One region of the Luteibacter sp. KNZ12-1A genome, then DNA from elsewhere that is predicted to be linked to it. Evidence: predicted binding sites of a transcription regulator. Region 1 holds the regulator's gene; each other region holds the start of a gene.
The links. Region 1 encodes sigma-54, which starts transcription at its own class of promoters, with help from an activator protein. Its sites were predicted from a motif close to TGGCACGNGCNTTGC; they were not measured.
Positions count from the first base shown of each region.

Region 1 (5,450 bases):
CACGCCGGCGGAAGACAGCTCCGACAGCACGTGCGGCATGCGCGAGAGGTCGACACGGCGGTTACGCACGTCCACGCCCACGGCGATGCGCTTGCGCGGCCCGTGCTCACCCTGGCTGACGGCGGCGACCAGCTGCGGGATCAGTTCCGCCGGCATGTTGTCGACGCAATAGAACTCGAGGTCTTCCAGCGCACGCAGGGCGACGGTCTTGCCGCCACCGGACATGCCGGTAAGCACCACGAGGTGGATGGCATCGGGATCGACGATAGGGCTCATGACTTCGTCGCTCACGGCGGTCACCACGGGGAGAAGCGGCGCATCTGGTGCGCCTGGCGGTCGATGAAGGTCTGCGCCGGGTCGATGCCCTTGGCCTTCAGCACATGGTTGCGCACCGCGGCCTCGACCAGCACCGCCAGGTTGCGGCCCGGCGCGACGGGAATGGTGATCTTGGGCACGTCGACATCGAGCACGTTGCGCCGGCTGACATCGCCGGTGAGACGGGTCATGGCGTCGGTGTCCTCGCCTTCGCGCAGCGGCTTGAGGTGGACGACCAGGCGCAGGTACTTGGACGGTTTCACCGCGGTGTGGCCGAACATCTCCCGGATGTTCAACACGCCCAGGCCGCGCACCTCCAGGAGGTCCTGCAGCAACTCGGGGCAGGCGCCGTCGATGACGTCGGGGGCGATGAGGGTGAATTCGGTGGCATCGTCGGCGACCAGGCGATGGCCTCGGCTGATCAGTTCCAGGGCCAGTTCGCTCTTGCCCGAGGCGGGCTCGCCGGTGATCAGCACGCCGATGGAGAAAACTTCCAGGAACACGCCGTGCAGGGTGACCCGTGGCGCCAGGGTACGGGCCAGGTGGTATTGCAGGTAGGTGAGCAGTTCATGGCCGCGCTTGGTGCTCTGCCACAGCGGCGTGTCCGTTTCCTCGGCCACCTCGCGCAGGTCGGCGGGGATGGACTGTTCCTTGGTGACGATCAGGGCGGCGGGCTGGTAGGCGGCGATCTTGTGGATGACTTCCCAGCGCTGGCGCGAATCGAGCCCATCGAGGAAGTTGAGTTCCTCGGTACCGATGATCTGCACCTTGTTGGGGTAGATCACATTGAGGTAGCCGACCAGCGAGGGACGCCGGCTCTGCTTGGCGTTGGGCTCGAGCACGCGTGATTCCCCACGCATGCCGGCGGCCCAGCGCAAGGCCATGCGCTCGTGTACCCCGTCGAAGAGTTGTCTGGCGGTAAGCCGGTCCACGCTTTGGGTCCCTTGAAGAGAAAAGCCGGCACGCGGGCGGCCGGCTTGCTCGTATATTGTGCCACAAGGGTTGGGAGCGGCCGGCCGTGAGGGGGCTTGTTGTGCCCTTGAAGGTGGGAAGCGGCCTGGGCCGCGATGGGGCTTGCGGCAAGGCTGTTCGCGCGCCAGCGCGCTTTCCCACCCGCCAGCGCGCTTCCCACCCGGGGAATCGGACCTCAGCTGCTGGCGACGCGTCCGTCACGAACCTCGTGATTGTGGTGGTCTTTCAGTTTTTCCTTGTGCTTCTTCAGCTGGTCGGCCAGCTTGGCGATCATCGCGTCGATCGCCGTGTACATGGTGTCGTTCTTGTTGTCGTCTTCGAGGCGGGCAATACCGTCGGCGTGCAGGCGCGTACCCGCGCAATGCAGGGTGCCGCCGGCCTTGTGCTCGTTCTTGTCGACGGAAAGGACCACGTCGAGGGCTTTGATGTTGTCGAAAAGGCGTTCGAAGCGGCCGACTTGCTGTTCCACGCGCTCACGCAGGGCGGGGGTGATATGGATGTGCTGGCCGCTGATCTGGATTTGCATTGACGCCTCCTTCTTGCTGAGGGTGTCGCCTTGTGGCGACGAGATCGGAACGGCGAGGTGCCGTTCCTCTAGCCTTGAACCTATGGGACCGTAGACCTCCGATGGGGTTCCGTTCGCGTCAACTGGCGCGGACGCGTTCGCTGGAACTCGGGATGCGCATGGCTTCGCGGTACTTGGCCACCGTACGTCGTGCCACCTGAATACCGCGTCGATGCAGTTCCTCCGCCAGTGCCTGGTCGGACAGGGGCCGACGCGCGTCCTCGGCCATGATGAGCTTGCGCAGCATGGCCTGGATCGCGGTGGCGGACGCGGTGCCACCGTCCTCGGTGGCCACGCCGCTGGAGAAGAAATGTTTCAATTCGAAGGTGCCACGCGGCGTATGCATGTATTTGCGCGTGGTCACCCGGGAGATCGTGGACTCGTGCATGCCCACTTCCTCGGCCACTTCGCGCAACACCAGCGGGTGCATGGCCTCGGGGCCGTAGTCGAGGAACGCGCTTTGCCGACGGACGATCACATCGGCCACCTTCTGCAAGGTCTCGGCCCTGGACTGCAGGCTCTTGAGCAGCCAGCGTGCCTCCTGCAGCTGCCCCTTCATCCAGGTGGCGTCGTCGCCTCGGGCCCGCGCGATGAGGTTGCAATAGTGCTGGTTGAGGCCCAGCCGGGGCTGGGAGTCGGGATTGAGGCTGACCTGCCAGCGCCCGTTCTCGCGTCGGGCGTAGACGTCGGGTGCCACGTATTCGACGGGCGTGGCATCCAGCGCGGCGCCGGGACGGGGGTCGAGGCTGCGTATGAGGCTCGCCGCGGCGGCCACGTGGGCCTCGGGTGCCTTGAGCCGGCGGGCGATCTTGGCGGTGTCGTTGCGCGCCAGCAGTTCCAGTTCCTCGTTCACGATGCGGATCGCGAGTTCGCGATGCGGGGTGTCGAGCGAGAACTGGGAAAGCTGGCAGAACAGGCAGTCGCGCAGGTCGAGGCTGGCGATACCCGTGGGGTCGAAACGTTGCACGCGCTGGCGAACGGCCTCGATCTCCCCGGCGGTCGCATGCAACTCGGCGGGCAAGGCGGCTTCCACCGCTTCCACGCCGTCATGCAGGTAACCGTCCTCATCGAGCGCGTGGATGATCGCGGTGGCGATGGCGTGGTCGCGGGGCGAGAACTGCGACAGGTTGAGCTGCCACTCCAGGTGTTGCTGGAGGCTTTCCGGCGCGGCGTTCTGCGGCTCGAAACCATCCTCGTCGAGACCGCCGCTGCGGGAAGATGCACCGGCGTAGTCGCCGGCCTCGCCGTGGAACCGGTCATCGTCCCATTCCGGCGCGAGTTCCTCCGACGGCGTGACGGTGGATTCCTCATCCTCCTTCGACGCCTTGACCGGGATGTCTTCTCGCGAGGGGAATTCCGGAGCCTCATAGCCGTCTTCCGCGGCCGGCTCCGTTTCGGACTCGGCGTCTTCCGCGAACTCGAGCAAGGGGTTGCTTTCCGCGATCTGGCGGAGTTCGGCCTCGAGCTCAAGCTGTGACAGTTGCAGAAGGCGGATGGCCTGCTGCAACTGCGGCGTCAGCGTGAGCTGCTGATGGAGGCGAAACTGGAGTCCGGGTTTCATGCCTGCGACGCTTGGGGTTCCCGATCCATCGTAACCCCTTACGGGCCCCGCAAACCAGCGTCGCGCGGAGACGGCTTCGCGAAAGGAAAACGGGCGCCGTCAGATTCGGAATTCACGGCCCAGATACACTTCCCGTACCTTTTCATCGGCGAGGATGTGCTGAGGCGTGCCGCGGGAAAGTACCTCTCCGTCGTTCAGGATGTACGCGCGGTCACAGATGCCGAGGGTCTCGCGCACATTGTGATCGGTGATCAGCACGCCGATCCCGCGCTCCTTCAGGTGGCGGACGATGCGCTGGATCTCGCCCACCGAGATGGGATCGACGCCCGCGAACGGTTCGTCGAGCAGCATGTAGCGGGGACGCGCGGCGAGGGCGCGGGCGATCTCCACGCGGCGGCGTTCGCCGCCGGACAGGCTGATGCCTTTTTGCTCGGCGATATGCGAGATCTTCAACTCGTCCAGCAGGCTCTCCAACTCGTCCTCGCGCTGCTTCTGGGTCATGCCTTCACGCAATTCCAGCACGGCCAGGATGTTGTCCGACACGCTGAGTCGCCGGAACACCGAGGCCTCCTGCGGGAGATAGCCGATACCCAGCTTGGCGCGGGCATGCATCGGCAGTCCGGTGATGTCTTGCTGATCGAGCTTGATGGAGCCGGCGTCGGCCTGGATGAGGCCCACCACCATGTAGAAGCAGGTGGTCTTGCCGGCGCCGTTGGGGCCGAGCAGGCCGACCACCTCGCCTTCACGGATGGAAAAGGCGAAATCGCGAACCACCTGGCGCGCGCGGAAGCGCTTCTGCAGGCCTTGGGCTGAAAGCATCGGGTCAGGGCTTCTTCGTGTCGGGTGCCGGCGTCGCGGGCGTCGCCGGGGCGGCGGCCGGCTTGTTCTTCGGCTGGAAGGTCATGTGCACGGGGGCGGCGCCATTGCTCTCGCCGGTCATCGTGCTGTCCTTGGTGTTGTAGGTGAGCTTGTCGCCTTCGGCGCTGCCCTTGGCCGGCTGCTTGACCTTGGCATTGCCCGTGAGGACGGCGAAGTCCTGGTCGACCTTGTAGTCGATGTTCAGCGCCTGGCCGTCCATCGGTTCGTTCTGCTCGTCGAGCTGGTGAATGGTGGCCGGCTTGCCGTCGACCACCACGCGGGTGATGTTGTTGTCGGCATCCAGGTAGCCGGTGGCCTTGTCGCCGGTGATCTTCAGCGTGCCCTGGGTGAGGATCACGTTGGTGGTCCAGATCACCTTGCCGGCCGGTTGCTGCGAACCGTCGAACGACTTCGAATGGACGTCGACCGGCTCGTTGCGGTCGGATTGCTTCGCCACGACGGGCAGGCTGGCCACGAGTGCCATGCCGAGCACCGCGAACAGGGCGGCCTTAGCGCTTGCGCGGCAGGTACGTGCTATGGACTGCATCGAGGAGCTCCAGGTGCTTGGTGTCGAGATTGGCGCGCATGCCAACGCCATCCATTGTAGAGCTTCCCTGCACGATCCGCGCCGCCTCGGCCGTCTCCAGGCGGTTCTCCTTGGGCCACGCGGTGACTTCGGAGGTGTCGATGCTGGCGGCCTGGGTGGTGCCGAAGGCCGGCCGCTCCATGTGGACCTTGCCTTGCAGCTTGAGCAGGCTGCCGTCCTTGTTCACCCACCCGTACTGGGAGTGGCCCTTCCACGGCGGGATGTCGGCCTCCTTGGTCGAGGGAAGGACGAAATCCGGAGCGTTGATGTAGAGCGAATCGTCGCCCTCGCGCCGCTCGAGGTGCGGCGCGATCAGCTTGAATGCGGGCTTGCCTTCCTCGTTGTATGAATCGAGGTCGAAATTGGTCAGCACGTAGCCGGAACGTGGCGGGCCCACGAAGTCCTGGACCTTCTTCTCCGGCGCCGCCCAGTAGTAAAGCAATACGCTGGCGCCTAGGACGACGGCGAGGATGCCGGCCGTGCCCGTCGCACCGCGGTCCTTCAGCAGGTTGAACGCGCTCACAGCCAGCGATCCCTCTCTGCCTCGGCCTTGCCCTGGGCGGCGAGGATCATGTCGGCCACTTCGCGGGCGG
Region 1 is NZ_JBPGXU010000069.1:12,048-17,497, forward strand. Features, by position in the region: gene rapZ (RNase adapter RapZ) at 1-276, opposite strand, end outside; gene hprK (HPr(Ser) kinase/phosphatase) at 297-1,247, opposite strand; gene hpf (ribosome hibernation-promoting factor, HPF/YfiA family) at 1,463-1,813, opposite strand; gene ACR9ZJ_RS13640 (RNA polymerase factor sigma-54) at 1,932-3,413, opposite strand; gene lptB (LPS export ABC transporter ATP-binding protein) at 3,513-4,232, opposite strand; gene lptA (lipopolysaccharide transport periplasmic protein LptA) at 4,237-4,818, opposite strand; gene lptC (LPS export ABC transporter periplasmic protein LptC) at 4,781-5,380, opposite strand; gene ACR9ZJ_RS13660 (KdsC family phosphatase) at 5,377-5,450, opposite strand, start outside.

Region 2 (5,450 bases), on a different contig from region 1:
GGCGATGTCGCGACCTACCTGGGTATACGCGCCGTACGGCCACGCGATCGCGCGCGGCCGTACGCCGATGTGCTTCTCGATCTCGTCCGCGCTGTGTGTAAGGTCGGTGCGGATGCGATCCGCATATTCGCCGGCGGTTTCGTAACGCCGCTTCGCCGTGTCGTAGGCCAGAGCCGCCGCCGTGGGCAGCAGGTTGCCCTGCGGATTCGCGTTCAGGCCCTGGTGCATCTGCCAGGAGTGCGAAGCGAACTCGACCAGGCGGGAAGCATGCATTTCCGCGACCTGCTCCCAGGTCAGAAAGCACGAGCGGTCGCAATCGGCCCCGTTGTAGGGCATGCGTTGCCCCGGTGCCATGTCCATCCAGGAGCCCACCAGTGCCTGCACCGCGGGGTAGTTATAAGCCCGCAACAGGGGATAGACGCGCGTGTAGAAGCTTTCCAACCCGTCGTCGAAGGTCAGCAGGACGGCGTTGGCGGGCAGCGGAGCACCGCCATGGCTGGCTTGCACGACCTGGTCGAGACTGACGACGTGGTAACCGTTGGCCTTGAGCCAGTCGAAGTGGGCGACGAGATGGTCGGTGCTGGTGGCGTCCGGATCGCGATCGGCGGTCAGGCCGACGTCGTCGCGGACGTCATGGTAGGCGAGCACGATGAGGCGCGGCTGCACGGATGCGGCCGGCTGCGCGAACGCAGGAAGCGCGAGCCCGAGCAGGGCAAGCAGGATCAACAGCGGGCGCATCGTACTCATTCTCCCCAGTGCATCGTCAGGTCGAGGACGACGCGGTGTTCGCGACGGCCGTCGTAAGGTTGGTTGTGCCAGCCGATGCCCCAGCCGAAATGCACGCCGGGGCCGGTCTGGATCGTCTGGCCATAACGTACGGTGGCCATCCAGTCGGTGGCGAAACCTTGTTCGGCGTACTGGCCCACGGCCACGTCGATGCGCTGGGTCACGCTTCGCTCGTAGAACTGGCCGAGCAGGTTTTCCAGCCGGCCGGTGACCGCATAGCTGTGATCGCGGCGCGGATTGAAGTAGGGACGGTCGGTTCGCGTGTTCATCGAGCCGCCGAGTTCCAGGCCGCCATCGAGGGTGAGGTTCGGCGCCGTGTGCAGGCGCTGCGTCAGCGTGGCGAGCCAGCCGCTGCGTTTGTTGCCGTCGCTGAAATCGTCGCGCGACAGGCCGAGCCGGGCCTGGGTGAGTTCGCTGGCACGCCAGGTCACGGCGGTATCCAGCGTCTTCGCCGAGATGCCGTAGTACTGCGCACGCAGCGGGGTATCTTCGCCGGCGGTGCTGAAATCGGCGGCCCACGACCAATGATCGCTCAGCGACCAGTCGAAGCCGGCTTCGATCGCCGTCTTGTCCACGTAGCTGTCGGTCGCGGGCAGCGCCTGCACGTACGCTTCGAGGCGACGGGCGTAGCCACGGATGCCGAAGCCCACGCGACTGCGCCGCACGTCGCCCTCGGGCAGGTCCGCGGTCGAATAGCGGCCGAGCGCGATCACGCGCCAGTGATCGTCGATGAGCGGGCTGGCGATGGTCGCCTGGGTGGTGCCGTCGCGATCGCCGAAGTCGGGGCTGGAGCCCTTGCCCTGTTCGGTGCCCAGGTCGAACTGCCACCCGCGTTCGCGATCCCATGAGCGCAGCGCGCGCTCGACGCGGCCGTTGCGATCGGCCAGGGTCTGCGCGAGGGCGAGGTTCTCGTCCACGCCCTCGTAGTCGTTCAGCGCCCGGCTTGCGTCGGCCTCGCCGATATACGCACCGACATCGCGGCGGTCGAGCGTGGCGGCGATGTTGAAATCGTCCTGTGCGCGGCGGGGCCAGCCACGGGCGAGTTCCACCATGCCCAGTTCGCGGCGGATCTGCGAATTGGCCGGGGCTTCGCGGCTGAGCGGTTCCAGCCGGGCATACGCTTCCGCCGGCATGTTCACGTACTCGCGCAATGTCGCGGCGTTGAGGTCGGCGTCGACCTTGCGCGCATTCTGGATCGGCAGGCGGATGCCGGGCACGCGCTCCCACGCCGGTTCCTTCGCGGCCAGGTCGTCGATCGTCCTGAACGCCTTCGCCGTCTCGCCCGCCTCGAGGTAGGCGTACATCAGGCCGATCCGCGGTTCGCTTTCGTTGGCGCCGTAGGGGCCGGGGTCCTTCGCGATGCTCGCTTCGTAGAGGGTGGCGGCTTCGGCCGGCCGGCGCTTCACCAGCAGGGCGTCGGCCGCGGCGCGTTGGACGTAAGGAGGCAACTCGACGCCTTGCTTGCGCAAGGCGTCGTAACGCGAGACGGCCTCGTCGGCGAGGCCGGCGCGATCCAGCGCGACGAGCAGGTCGAGTTCCGCGCGTTGGCGCAAGCCGGCGGGCAGCGCCGGGTCGTCGGCCAGGCGGCGTGCGTCGGCGACCGCGCGATCGGCTTCGGCGTAGGGATGGGTGGGATCGGCGGGTTCGCCGTCGGCCCAGCGTATTTCCTGGGCGACGTGGTCGGCGTCGCGGCGGTGCGTCGCGGCGGCATCCGGGGCCGGCCGCAGTTTTTCCGCCAATTCCTTGGCGCGCGTCGTTGCGCCCAATTCCGTCAATAACGTGACGTTGAGCGCCTGCGCCTCACCATCGGCGGGCCAGCGGTCGAGGATCGCCTGGCAGAGGGCGAGGGCGTCCACGCGGTGGCCCGCATCCCGCTCCTGGTGCAGCCTGGCCATCAGCGCATCGCGCTCCGCGGGCTTGTCGGCGGCCACGGCCAACGGTCCGTGCAGTGCCAGCAGCAATGCCAGGCACAGTCGTCCCCTTGCCACACGCCTGTTGCGCGGAGCTGTCATCGAATTCCGTCCCATCCTGTAAACATGATCCCTAACGGCCGTTCCGGATGGTCATTACCGGCACGGGGTGAAAAGAAGAACGGTATTTTCGCTGCAAGCACCATGCCGAGGGTAGCCGGCACCGCGAAAAGGCATGCCGGCCATCGCGGCTAGGCCGAAAGGCATAGCCTCGACGCAAACTCCATCATCGTCTGTCGACGTGGCGTGTGCGCCCGCGGCGCGCTCAGGTCCGGGCGGACTCGATGGGCAGCAGCAGGGTCGCCGCCAAGCCATGCGCCGTATTGCCCAGCACGACATCACCGCCGTGGCCGCGCACGATGCTGCGCGCGGTGGGCAGGCCGAGGCCGACGCCGCCGGTGTTCCGGTTTCGCGAGCTCTCGCCGCGGAAGAAGGGACGGAACACGGTCTCCTGAAGCGGCTCGGGAATGCCCGGCCCGTTGTCGAGGATGCGCAGTCGCACGTGCTCGATGTCCGTGTCGAGTTCGACGTGGGTCTGGCCGCCATAGCGCATGGCGTTCCCCAGCAGGTTCGCGATGGCTCGCTTCAGCGCGATCGGGCGACCTTCATAGATCAACCGGGCAGGGCCGGCGTAGGTCACCTCGCCACCTTCGTCGCGGCCGTCGTCGATCACGGTCTGGACCAGCTCGGCGAGGTCGAAACGGGTGGGAGCCTCTTCCTCGCCGTCGCCCCGGAAGAAGGCGAGGGCGGCGTCGATCATGGAGCGCATTTCGTCCACGTCGGCGAACAGCTTGCGCTGTTGCTCGGGCTCGTCGATGTATTCGCCGCGCAGGCGGATACGCGTGAGCGGCGCGCGCAGGTCGTGGGAGATCGCCGCCAGCATATCCGTGCGGTCGCGGACGAACCGCTGGATGCGCCCCTGCATCTCGTTGAAGGCCCGCATGGCCACTCGCAGCTCCATCGGACCCTCGGGACGTATCGGCGGCGCCTTCACGTCGGCGCCGAAACGTTCGGCGGCCGCGGCGAGCCGACGCATGGGCCGGGAGAGGTGGCGGCTGGCCACCGCGGCCACGACCACGCTGGAGAACATCACGAACAGCCCGATCACCAGGTAGCGCGTGTAAGGGTGGACGCCCCAGATGCGCGTGGCGGTGTCGAAAGTCAGCCAGCTGCCGTCGTCCATTTGCACGGCGAGCATGTAGTGGGTCTGTCCGGAGCGCCCCTCGGGATCGTCGTCATGCGGGTCGAAGGCTTCCATTCGCCGGTGCCCGAGTATCTCCACCAGTGGCTCCTTGAACGATGTCGCATCCTGGTCCGAAGCCGGCATCGGCACCTGGTCACGCGATGCGTACCAGTGCACGCCGTATTCCTCGTGATCCGAGATCGCGGCGGCCATGCGTGGCCGGTCGGCCACGGGAGTGGCGTCCACGGCCTTCAACATGATGCCCATCTGCTTCAAGAGTCCGCTCCGGACGATATCCGGTCGGGCCCAGACGCTGGCGAAGGCGATGACGGCGACATTGAGCAGCGCCACCATGAGGATGGCGAAGACGATGTTCACCATCAGCCAGCCGGCGAGCGTGTTCAAGCGCCAGTTGAAGACGCTCATGTGCTCTCCACCGGCACGGCGAACATGTAGCCGGCGTTGCGGATGGTGCGGATCAATTCCGGTGCCGCGCTGTCATAGCCGAGTTTGCGGCGCAGGCGGCTCACCTGCACGTCGATGCTGCGATCGAAGGCTTCGTGGCGGTTGCCGCGTGCCAGGTCGATCAGTTGCTCGCGCGTGAGCACGCGCTGCGGATGCTCGACGAAGGCCAGCAGGAGATCGAATTCACCGCCGGACAACGGGACGAGGGTGCCGTCGCCCGCGCGAAGCTCGCGACGCGCGACGTCGAGTTGCCAGCCGGCGAAGCGCACGGCCACGCGCGTGCCCGTGGCCGGGCCCGGCAACGCGGCGTCCGCGCGACGCAGGATGGCGCGCACGCGCGCCAGCAATTCGCGCGGATCGAACGGCTTCGCCAGGTAATCGTCGGCGCCGACTTCCAGGCCGACGATGCGCTCGGAGGTGGCGCTGGTGGCGGTCACCATGATGATCGGCAGCGATGACTTCGCGCGCACGCGCCGGCATAGCGACAGGCCGTCCTCGCCGGGGAGCATGAGGTCCAGCGTCATCAGGTCGTACGTGCCACGGGCCAGTCGTTCGTCCATGGCCACGCCGGACGAGGCCACGTCCACTTCGAAGCCATTGCGTTCGAGGAAGCGCCGGAGAAGGGCACCGATTTCCTCGTCGTCGTCCACTACCAGGATGCGTCTCAAGCCCGTCGGTCTCGTTGCGAAAATACCGTCGTTATAGCCGCTGGAGTGCGCCAAGTCATTTATTTCACGGTCGAAACAATATGTCGCCACCGCAGGAAAACAGACAAATCGAAGCAAACGTCCATGGGCACGCTTGTCACACCTCTTCCCATCAGGTGCCACGATGCGTCTGCCCGTCCTCGTTCGTTCCCGCCTGCGCGGCCGTCCACGCGACCCTTCCATCGAGGCGATCGCGATCGCCTCGCGCCTCGAGCCCGATCCCACGCTCCGCGACGATTGGTTCCACCATGATCCCATCCACGAACTTCGCGGCCTGACCGCGGAACGCGCCATCGCTTCGGGCAAGGCCGGCGAACTGGTGCGGTTGTTGCGCTCCAT
Region 2 is NZ_JBPGXU010000017.1:32,390-37,839, forward strand. Features, by position in the region: gene pgaB (poly-beta-1,6-N-acetyl-D-glucosamine N-deacetylase PgaB) at 1-747, opposite strand, end outside; gene pgaA (poly-beta-1,6 N-acetyl-D-glucosamine export porin PgaA) at 744-2,798, opposite strand; gene ACR9ZJ_RS06005 (ATP-binding protein) at 3,022-4,365, opposite strand; gene ACR9ZJ_RS06010 (response regulator) at 4,362-5,072, opposite strand; gene ACR9ZJ_RS06015 (hypothetical protein) at 5,236-5,450, shown strand, end outside.
Region 2: the regulator sigma-54 is predicted to act here: its motif matches at 2,892-2,906, upstream of pgaA (poly-beta-1,6 N-acetyl-D-glucosamine export porin PgaA).

Region 3 (5,450 bases), on a different contig from region 1:
GTAGCCTTCCAGTTCGTTCTCGTCGTCCACCATGCCCACATAGGCACCGCGCCAGTTTTCCGATGCTTCGGCCAACTGCATCTGCTTGGCCAGCACCGGACGGTAGCCGAGGAAGGCCAGCGCGGAAACGATGCTGTCGGCGCGGGCGGTGTCGGATTCGACAACGAGAAAATTGGAAGACTTCACCTGGAGTACCTCGCATGACGTGTGGTCGAAGGTCTGGAAACGGTTCCGCGATGGAATTCCGTCGACCTCGTTGCAAGGTATCAATCAAAGAGCGTGCCAACGTCGGAAATCCGGCGCACGACGGCTGAAATGCATGTGCTACCGCGACCCTTCCGGATGTACGCGGAATCCCTTTCGATCACTGCCGGACGAGCGGGAGGGCGCCTGGTGTCAATCGTGACGACAGGCGTCACGAATGTGACGCGGGACGCCACGCGACGTTTGGACGTCACGTGACGTAAAAGGTCACATCGCGTCCGCGGCGCCTTCCGCAGGGCGGGCCTGGGCCCGTGCTTCGGCGATCTGCCGCCGGTGCTGGCGGAAAACCAGCCGCTCCAGGCCATCCCGCACGGCTTCGGACAAGCCCTCGAAACCGATGAATCCCTTGCCGTCCTGCGGGCCGGCCAAGCGTACGCCGGGTAGTTCCAGAGGCAGCGCGCGACATACGTCGAAATGGATCTTGAGCAGGACAGGCTGGCCTACGGGTGGCAAACCGTGCAAGGGCAGTACGGCACCGGCCGCGTTGAAACGCAGCGGCATGCGTGGCGGCAAGCCCGACTGGGGAAGCAGGAGCCGGTTCACGATCTCCATCAGGACATTGAGCTTGGCGTCGAGCCGGGCCACTTCCTGGGAAAGCGGGCTGTCGTCCTCGACGGGATCGCTGCGGCGATCCATGAGCGCCGACACCGCGACCAGGACGCTGGCGTTGCGGTCGTTGATGAGGGACAGCGCGGCGGCGTCCGGCCGCTCGACGGCATCGCAAGTGGCGTGGAACGCCGCGTCCCAGGCGACGCGATCGGAGAATGCCTGCCAGTCTTCGCCGCTCATCCGCCCCACCCCCTGCCGAAGATCAACGCTCAGAAGGAACTATACGCGGCCACGGCCCGGCGTACCCGGCGGGAAGCGTCCCACGCGACGGAAACCTCGTCGCGGGCCACGGAGACGAGATCCTTGATGAGGCCGTCGAGCAACATGATGGACTTCAACGACTCCAGGGTTTCCGGCGCGGGACGCATGCTGCCGCCCCTGAGGACGGGCTCGCGCTCGGCCTCCAGTTCCGCCAGCTCGTCCCAACGTCCTTCGCTGGCCGCGGCATGCATGGCCTCGGTCAGGCCAAGGGCGCGGTCGAGGTCGCACCAGACGACGCCGGTCACGCGCCCACTCCGGCGGGTTGACGGGCCTCGACGGGAATCGCGATCCAGCTCTCGCGGATCTGCCCGAGCAGGCGAGTCACCTCGTCCAGGGCGTCCGCATCGTCGTGCAGGTTGGCGTGCAAGAGGCGGCGGCTCATGTAGTCGTACAGGCTATCCAGTTGCCCCACCAGCGGCGACTTCACCTCGTGGTTCAGGGCCGACTGCAACGCGCCGACGATTTCGATGGCCTTCGAGATGGCCTCGCCTTTGCCGGCCACATTCCCGGTCACCATGTGTCCGAGGGCGAAGCGGATCTTCTCCAGCGCACCGTCCATCAGCATGGTGATAAGGCCGTGCGGGTCGGCGGTTTCGATGCCGCCTTGCGTACGGACCTGCTTGTAGGCGCCTGCGCCCTGGGAATATCCGAGTGCCATGAGTCTTTTCCTGGAGAAGCCGTCAGCTCTTGCTGGTGGTCAACGCGTCGAACTGCTGCTGGAGGAAGCTGCTGGTGTTGCTGAGCTTGGTCATCATCGTGTCGAGCGCCGTGTACTGCTTGGTCAGGCGGTCGGAATAGGCCTTCATCGTGACGTTGAAGTCCGTTTGCTGCTGGGTGAGATCCTTGGCCTTCTTGTTCAGGTTGGCCGTGCGCTGGGTCAGGATGCCGCTGGACGAGGTCCAGCTGGTGATCAGCTTGTCCAGCCTGGGCGCGATGCCATCGCTGCCGCTGATCAGGCCCTGGGTTTCCTTGGGATTGGTCGCGAGCGCCTTGATCAGCTTGGTCGAATCGAACTTCAACGTGCCGTCGATCTGGAAAGCCACGCCGAGGTCGCTGAGCGATTTCGGGCCGGCGCCGGTGCCGGTGGACTGCGAGCCGACCAGGGAGGTGATCTGGCTCTTGATCGAACTCAGCGTGGCGTCGCCGATGAGGGCGCCGACCTGCTGATTGGTCGCGTCGTACTTGGTCAGCGTCTGGTAGGTGGAAACGAAGGCGTTGTAGGCCGCGACGAAGGAGGTGATGGCCGTGGACACCGCGGTGGGGTCGTTGGCGATGGTGACAGTGCTGGTACCCGTCTTGGACAAGGCGAGGGTGACGCCATCGATGGCGGTGGCCACGGTGTTCGACGGGCTCGTGGCAGGAAGACCATCGATCGTGAACTCCGCGTCCTGCGCCTTGACCGTCGCGGAATCCGTCGACGGATCGAAGTTCAACTGCGACAGGTTACCGTCACCACCGCTGGAACTCACCGTGAAGGCGTTGGCCGCGCCGGTGGAGGTGGACGTCAGTACGAGGTGCGCGCCATCGGTACCCGTGACGATGCTGGCGGTAACGCCGGGATTGTCCGAAGCCTTGTTGATGGCATCGCGGATGTTCTCAAGCGAATTCGCGCCGGATGCGACGTTCAGGCTCATCGACTTTCCGCCGATGGCGATCGTGAGCGTGCCGGTGCCCACCTGGGTCTTGCTGGTGGCAAAGGCCGTCGAGGTGGTTTTCTGCGAGGTGGCCAGCTTGCCGACGACGATGTTGTACGTGTTCGGCTGGGCATCCGCGTCCGCGGTGGCGGAAAGGATCGTCGAGTCACCGACGGAGGTCTTCTGCGTCGTGAACGCGCTACCGTCCGTCAGTGCCTTCATCGCGTTCTGCAAGCTCGTCAGCGACGAGGTGAAGTTGCCGATCGCGGAAATCTGGGTGGTGTTCGCGCTTACCTGGGCAGCCAGGGAGCTGTCCGTCGCCGCGCGCTTGTTGTTCGTCAGGTTGGTGACGATGCTGGCGACGTCGATGGAACTGGAACCGAGGGTGATGGGATTGGTGGCCATGAAGCTCTCCTGGAGGACGCCTCACTGCCCTGGGCGCCAATTTGTCGGCGGCTGGCTCCCTTTCGAGCGCCAACCGCCGACAACTAAGCAATTACCCTGCCAATCCCGGCCTTGGCCGGGGCTGGCGGTGTGACGCCTGTTACTGGAGCAGCTTGGAGACGATCTGCTGGGCCTGGTTCGCCTGGGCGAGGACCGAGACGCCGGCCTGCTGCAGGATCTGGGCCGAGGACATGTTCGCCGTTTCCTGGGCGAAGTCGGCGTCCGTGATGGCGGACTTCGACGAGGTCAGGTTCTGCGAGATGTTCTGCAGGTTGGAGATCGTCGACTCGAAGCGGTTCTGCACCGCACCGAGGTCCGAACGGAGGTCAGAGACCGACTGCAGGGCCGCATCGATGCGGTTGATCGTCTGGTTGGCGCCGTCGACCGTCTTGACCGAGGAGTTGGCCAGGGTGTCGGTCGTGGAGACCGCCAGCGTACCGGCGGTCAGGCCAGCGTCGGCCGGAGCCGTGCCACCCACCGTGATCGCCTTCGCCGAAGCGAACTTCACCGCGCCGTCGGAACCGACGTAGGCATTGATGCCCTGGCCCGACTTGGCGTTGATGGCGTCGGCCAGGTCCTGCGCCGAGTTGTACGTGCCGGCGAGGTCGAACGAGGCGTTGTCACCGACCTGCAGGGTGACGGCGCCGGCGGCGAGCGTGACCGGAACCTTGTCGCCGACGCTGACGCCAGCGGTCGAAGAAGTGGTGCCGAAGATCGACGCATTGGCGCCGCCGATGACCGGAGCCGTCGCGGTGTTGCCCGTGGCCGTGCTGGTGAACTCGATGCGGCCGGTCGTGGCGTTGACCGAAGCCGTGGCCGTGGCGCCAGCGCCCAGCTGCGTGTTGATTTCGGCGGCGACGCCAGCGGCATCCGTCAGGTTCGTGGTCAGGCTGACCGCGGTGCCGTTGACGGTGAAGTTGGCAGGCACGGTCGAGAAGTCGGCGGTGGCCAGGGCCTGGCCGGCCGTGGTGACGGCGCCCGAGGCGGCGGTGGCCGTGAACGCCAGCGCGGCGGAACCGGAGGCCAGCTGGCCGACCTGGTTGGCCTTCATGCCCTGGTTCAGGCCGACGGTGATCACTTCACCGACGTTGGCACCGACCTGGAAGCTGAGCGAGTTGGCCGAACCGTCGAGGACCTTCATGCCGTTGAAGTTGGTCTGCGTGGCGATACGCGTGACTTCCGCCAGGCGCTGCTGGACTTCGGCGTCGAGCGCGGCGCGGTCGCTGTCCGAGTTGGAGGCGTTGGTCGACTGGACGGCCAGTTCGCGGATGCGCTGCAGGTTGTTCGTGACTTCATCCAGCGCCGATTCGGTCGTCTGCGACAGCGAGATGCCGTCGTTGGCGTTCTGCACGGCGCGGTTCAGGCCGTTGATCTGCGTGGTGAAGCGGGTGGAGATGGCGAGGCCGGCGGCGTCGTCCTTCGCGCTGTTGATGCGCATACCGGAAGACAGGCGCTCGATGGCCGACGACAGCTTCGTCTGCGAGGTGCTCAGGTTACGCTGAGCATTCAGCGACATGATGTTGGTGTTGATGGTCAGAGCCATGGGATTGATCCTTTGTAAGCGGAACCGAAATGCCGGAGGTTGTGCGGCGTAGTCCGGCGGGGTTCCGTTAGGGAAGCCTTCCGCCTCAGAGAGGTTTACGGCACGCCGGGAAGAAACTTGAGAACTTTTTCTACCTGTCAACCACTTTCTTGATCAGCACCCGCCAATGACGCCTCGCCGGCCGCTGTCAGGGTTCCTTATCGGCACGTCCGGCCCCGGGTTTAGGCCTCGTTGCAAGAAAAAAAGGCGGCCTTGCGGCCGCCTCCCATGCATTGCAACGGGATTGACGCGTTTCTTATTTGAGGTAGTTGAACAAGCTCAGGTTCTGCATCTTCACGTACGACTGCTGCGCGGCGTCCAACGCGGATTGCTGCTGGGTGAACTTGCTGATGGCGCTGGCGTAATCGAGGTCCTGCAGGTCGGAGAGCGTGCTGGCGTACTGTAACTTCACGTCCGCGCCGATCTGCGTCTGCTGGTCGAGCGTGTTCATGCGCGCACCGATCTTCGTGCGCGTATCGAGGAAGCTGGTGGCGGCCTGGTCCAGGTTCTGCAACTGCGCGTTGATCTGGTTGTTCATCGCCGCGCCGCCACCCGGTGCTTCGAAGGCGTTGATGATGCCGGCCACCGAGGAGAAGACGTCTTGCGAGGACGAGGGGCCCACGGCGAAGGTGTCGCCCGTGGCGGGATTGCCCGTG
Region 3 is NZ_JBPGXU010000007.1:34,714-40,163, forward strand. Features, by position in the region: gene ACR9ZJ_RS03135 (sigma-54 dependent transcriptional regulator) at 1-186, opposite strand, end outside; gene ACR9ZJ_RS03140 (PilZ domain-containing protein) at 472-1,053, opposite strand; gene fliT (flagellar protein FliT) at 1,083-1,379, opposite strand; gene fliS (flagellar export chaperone FliS) at 1,376-1,792, opposite strand; gene fliD (flagellar filament capping protein FliD) at 1,815-3,173, opposite strand; gene ACR9ZJ_RS03160 (flagellin N-terminal helical domain-containing protein) at 3,313-4,755, opposite strand; gene flgL (flagellar hook-associated protein FlgL) at 5,051-5,450, opposite strand, start outside.
Region 3: the regulator sigma-54 is predicted to act here: its motif matches at 3,261-3,275, upstream of fliD (flagellar filament capping protein FliD).

Region 4 (5,450 bases), on a different contig from region 1:
GCGCGCTCGGGCCGCTGCGCGGCAAGCTTTTCGGCGGCCATCATCCAGATGCCGCCGATGATGAGCGCCCAGGCGATGGGCGTCACGGTTTCCGGCAGCTTGAAGCCGAGCTTGGCCACGACCAGGCCGAGTGCCGCGGTGATCAGGAAGGCGACCAGCAGTTTCAGCACGTAGTCGCGCGTCTCCGGCCTGCGCCAGTTCATGGCGAGGCTCCACAACGTGCGCCAGTATATGAAGGTGACCGCGAGGATCGCGCCGGCCTGGATCGCCACGTTGAACAGGTCCGAACGGGCACCGAGCCAACGTTCGGCGATAAGCAGGTGACCGGTGCTGGAGATGGGCAGGAATTCGGTGATCCCCTCGACGATGCCGAGGAGGATGGCGCTGATCAGGTCGTTCACGTCGGGGACTTTCCGATGGGGGACGGCCCCATAGCTTAGCCGCAGGTCACCCCGCCCCGTCACGCGATGCCATGCGACCGCCTGATCGCAGGAACTTCCGATGCGTGCCCCTCTGGCGCGAACCCGCGCCGACGAAGCGGGTGGCTATGCTTTCAGGCTGAAGTCCAGCGTCTCGGTCAGGTCACCAGGTGCCGGCCCACCGGCGGCGACCATCGCGTCGTCACGCATCTTCAGGCCGGGCAGGGTTTCCAGCTTGAACCGTCGCGTGATGAAGCGGGCGATGGAACCGGTGTCGTAGACCGTGTGTTCCACGTGTCCGCGCTTCGCGTAGGGCGATATCACCAGCGCGGGAATGCGCGTGCCCGGGCCCCAGCGATCTCCCTTGGGTGGCGCGACGTGGTCCCACCAGCCGCCGTTCTCGTCGAAGGTGACGATGACCAGCATGTTCTTCCATTGCGCGCTCTTGCGCAGGTGGTGGATCACGTTGGCGATGTGACGGTCGCCCGCTTCCACGTCGGAGTAACCCGCGTGCATGTTGAGGTTGCCTTGCGGCTTGTAGAACGTCACCGCCGGTAGCTTGCCCGCGTCCACGTCGGCAAGGAAGCGGTTGGTCGCGGATGTCTCGCCCAAGCCGCCGTCACGCAGGTGCCGCTTGCGCGCCTCGCTGCCAGGAGCGAGGGAAACGAAGTAATTCAACGGCTGGTGATGGGCCTGGAAGTTCGGCGTCTGCGGGAAAGCGCCATCCGTTCCATCGCCCTTGCCATCGAGCGCGGCCTGGAAGCCACCCGCGTACCACGCCCAGTCGACACCCTTGTCCGACAGCAGGTCGCCGATGTGCCTGTGCGTTTGCGGCGGCAGCGTATTCGCACTGGTCGCATCGGTCAGCAGGGGATTCTTGCGGTCCACGTTGAAGCCGGGCGAGTAGGGCGGACCCATGGTGTTCACGGCCCAGAAATCCGGCGTCAGCGAATTGTGGTGTGCGAACTTCGGTTTGCCCTGCATGGCGCTGGCCGGCGAATCCTCGGCCATCTTCAGGCGGTGATCCTTGGGGTCGCCACTTTCGGTCACCGCGATGTTGAACTGTGCGGGACTCTTGTCGGCATCGGGATAGAAAGGCGGCTGCGCGGCCACGAGGTACTGGTGGTTGAGGAATGAGCCGCCGAACGCGCCCATGAAGAAGTTGTCGCAGAGGGTGAACTGCTCGGCGAGGCGCCAGAGGCGCAGGTGCACGGGCGTGCTGGCGTAGTAGCCCATGGTGAGCGCGCCGTTGTCGCCCCAGGCCACGAAGCCGTCGTTCCTGCCGCCGTTGATCTGCAGCTGGTTGTTGTAGAAGGCATGCACGAGGTCGCGCGTGACCAGGCCATGCGGCAGCGGCGTGCCGTCGCCCGTATGCAAGGCCCAGGGTGCATTGGGCAAGCCGGCGATATCTTTCTCGACGATCTTGTAGCTCTTGTGATCGACGACCTGTTCATGGGGCACCATGCCACCCCAGATCGGCGGAAGCGTCTTGAAGACGGTTCCGTCGCGATCGCGTTGGATGTACCGCTCCTGGGGCACCGCGCTCAGTGGTTGCTGCAAGCCCGGGAAGTCGCCGAACAGGTTGTTGAAACTGCGGTTCTCCGCATAGATCACCACGACGGTCTGGATGTGCTTGTCGAGGAGGGCATCCAGGTCCTTTCCACCGGGCCGTGCCGTGGGAGTCCTGCCGTCGGCGACGGCCTCCTGCAGCCCACCCAGCGCAAGCAACGCGCCCGTGGTGGCCATGCCCCCGAGCAGGCGGCGTCGCCCGGTGTCGAGGGTGTCGTCATCGTGTTCGTTCGTCATGCCATTACCCGAAATGAAGATGCGCCGCCGCCTGGGGATGGGAAGCAGCGTGGTGGGAAGCGGCCCAGGCCGCGACGCAGGGTAAACGATGAGGCCGGTCGTCGCGAAAAACGCTGAAAGGCGGCCAGAACGGTGCATTGGGACAGTAGACGCACCAATATGGTGCATTTGCACACGAGGCGTTGACCCGTTCTATGATGCCGAGGCTTGCCCCAGGCCGGTCCGTCGATGGCGGAAACGCTGGCATAGCGATTGCTAAATGCACTCCGCCCCATACCCATTCGAGGTTTGTATGTCCGCCGCTTCCAAAGTGCTGAACCTGATCCAGGACGAGGAAATCGAGTTCGTCGACCTGCGCTTCGCCGACATCCTCGGCAAGCACCACCATGTCACGTTCCCTGCCCATGCCATCGACGAGGGCACCTTCGAAGACGGCAAGATGTTCGACGGTTCGTCGATCGCCGGCTGGAAGGGCATCAACGAATCGGACATGGTCCTCATGCCGGACCCGGAAACGGCGCACCTCGACCCGTTCAGCGCCCACAAGCAGCTGATCATGCATTGCGACGTGCTCGAGCCGAGCACCATGCAGGCCTACGGCCGCGATCCGCGTTCCATCGCCAAGCGCGCCGAAGCCTTCCTGAAGTCCACCGGCATCGCCGACACGGCGTTCTTCGGCCCGGAGCCCGAGTTCTTCATCTTCGACTCGGTGCGCTGGCAGAACGACATGGGCCGCGTGTTCTACGAGATCGGCTCGGAAGAAGCCGCCTGGTCCTCGCGCTACAAGTACGACGGCACCAATACCGGCCATCGCCCGGGCGTGAAGGGCGGCTATTTCCCGGTCAGCCCCGTGGACAGCCTGGGTGACCTGCGCGCCGACATGTGCAAGGTGCTGGAGTCGCTGGGCCAGGTGGTCGAAGTGCATCACCACGAAGTGGCCAACGCCGGCCAGTGCGAGATCGGTACCCGCTTCAACACCCTGGTGAAGAAGGCCGACGAACTGATGACGATGAAGTACGTCATCAAGAACGTCGCCCACCAGGCCGGCAAGACCGTCACCTTCATGCCGAAGCCGATCGTCGGCGACAACGGCTCGGGCATGCACGTGCACCAGTCGCTGTCGAAGAACGGCGAGAACCTGTTCGCGGGCGACCTCTACGGTGGCCTCTCGCAGACGGCGCTGTGGTATATCGGCGGCATCTTCAAGCATGCCAAGGCGATCAATGCCTTCGCCAACTCCACCACGAACAGTTACAAGCGCCTGGTCCCGGGCTTCGAGGCGCCGGTGATGCTGGCCTACTCGGCACGCAACCGCTCGGCTTCCTGCCGTATTCCGTACGTGTCGAGCCCGAAGGGGCGTCGTATCGAGATCCGTTTCCCGGATCCGATGCAGTCGGGTTACCTGACCTTCACCGTGCTGATGATGGCTGGCCTCGACGGCATCCTGAACAAGATCGACCCGGGCGCGCCGGCCGACAAGGATCTCTACGACCTGCCGCCGGAAGAAGAGAAGAAGATCCCGCAGGTCTGCGCCAGCCTCGACGAGGCGCTCGTCGCCCTCGACAAGGATCGCGACTTCCTGAAGGCCGGTGGCGTGTTCACCGACGACTTCATCGATGGCTACATCGCGCTGAAGATGCAGGAAGTGACGCGCTATCGCGCGAGCACGCACCCGCTCGAGTTCCAGATGTACTACGCGATCTGATCCTGCGATCGATATCGCGTTGATCGATCGTCAAGCGCTCCCGTCTCGCGGGAGCGCTTGAATCGATCGATTCGGATACCGTCGAGCGTCCGCGGGCCTGTGATGGGCCGCGAGGCATGAGACGACGCTCATGACCACCAGGACCAGCGCCGCCAGTTCCAACGCCGTTGGCAAGCGCCACTCCCAGAGAAAGCCGTAGATCAAGGCGAAGATGGTCTCGAAGAGGATCATCTGGCCGACGAGTGTCAGCGGCAGCAGGCGGCTCATCCGGTTCCACAACGCATTGCCCGTCATGGAGGCGAGGACGGCGACGCCGACCGAGACCATGCCGAAGCGCATCCAGTCGCCACGGCTGTGACCTGTCGTTTCAAGGACGAGCGCGAGCGGAACCAGGACGATGCTTTGTGCGCCGGTGACGATCCCGGTGAGCAGGTTCCAATCGTGCGCCGAAACATGTTCGAGGCGAACCAGGCAGCGCGCATTGCCTATCGCATACGCGGTCCATGACGCCAACGCGCCGATGGCACAAGCCAGTCCGATCATCTGTCGGCCGATCGAGCCGGCAGATGGCCCGGCCAGTGTCTGCCAACCGATGCAGACGGCCCCCATCGCGCATAGCAGCAGGGATGGCAGGAGCTTCGTGAGGGGCACGGCACCCTCGTCGCGGCTGCCTATGACCGTGACCGCCACCGGCAGGAAACCGATCACGAGTGACGTCATGGCGATGCCGCCGACCTGCACGGCGGCCGATAGCAGGATGTAGTAGAGCGTGTTGCCCGCGAAGGCGAGCCATATGAGGCTCAGCCATTGGCGCCGGCCGATCAAGGCGGTCAGCGAGCGCCATCGCGGTGCGATGAGTGTCGCCGCGATCAGTCCGTAGCAGAGGTATCGGCCGATGCTCAGTTGCAGCGGCCCGAACTCGCGCACCAGTTCGGGAGCGAGGAACACTAGTCCCCACAACGCGCCCGCTCCCATGCCGCAAGCGATGCCGGTCAACGTGTCCCCCCGGCTTGCGGGCATGCGGGCAGGCGAAATCGGCGTCGTCGTCATGCGAGAATCATACCCTCGCCTGTCGATCCTGATGTGGTGTCGACGATGATCACCGCATCGTGGAAGTCCTTCCCTTGAACAAGATCGCCGCATTCGCATTCTTCGCGCTGGTCGCGGGTTCCTTCGCCGCGCACGTCTCGGCCGGAACCATCCCCGTGTATGGCTATAAGGTGGTGCATACCTATCCGCACGACCCGCAAGCCTTCACCGAAGGGCTGTTCTATGAAGACGGCTATCTTTACGAAAGCACCGGCGAGCGTGGCATGTCCACCGTCCGCAAGGTGAAGCCGGCGACGGGCGAGGTGGTGCAGCGGCTGGACACGCCGCCGGGCTATTTCGGCGAGGGCATCGTCGCCACGGGCACGAAGCTGGTACAGCTGACCTGGCAGGAGGGCGTCGCCTTCGTCTACGACAAGGCCAGCTTCCGGCTGGTGGGGGGCTTCCGCTATTCCGGCGAAGGCTGGGCGTTC
Region 4 is NZ_JBPGXU010000012.1:30,546-35,995, reverse strand. Features, by position in the region: gene ACR9ZJ_RS04785 (undecaprenyl-diphosphate phosphatase) at 1-401, opposite strand, end outside; gene acpA (acid phosphatase) at 546-2,225, opposite strand; gene glnA (type I glutamate--ammonia ligase) at 2,518-3,930, shown strand; gene ACR9ZJ_RS04770 (DMT family transporter) at 3,961-4,980, opposite strand; gene ACR9ZJ_RS04765 (glutaminyl-peptide cyclotransferase) at 5,055-5,450, shown strand, end outside.
Region 4: the regulator sigma-54 is predicted to act here: its motif matches at 2,467-2,481, upstream of glnA (type I glutamate--ammonia ligase).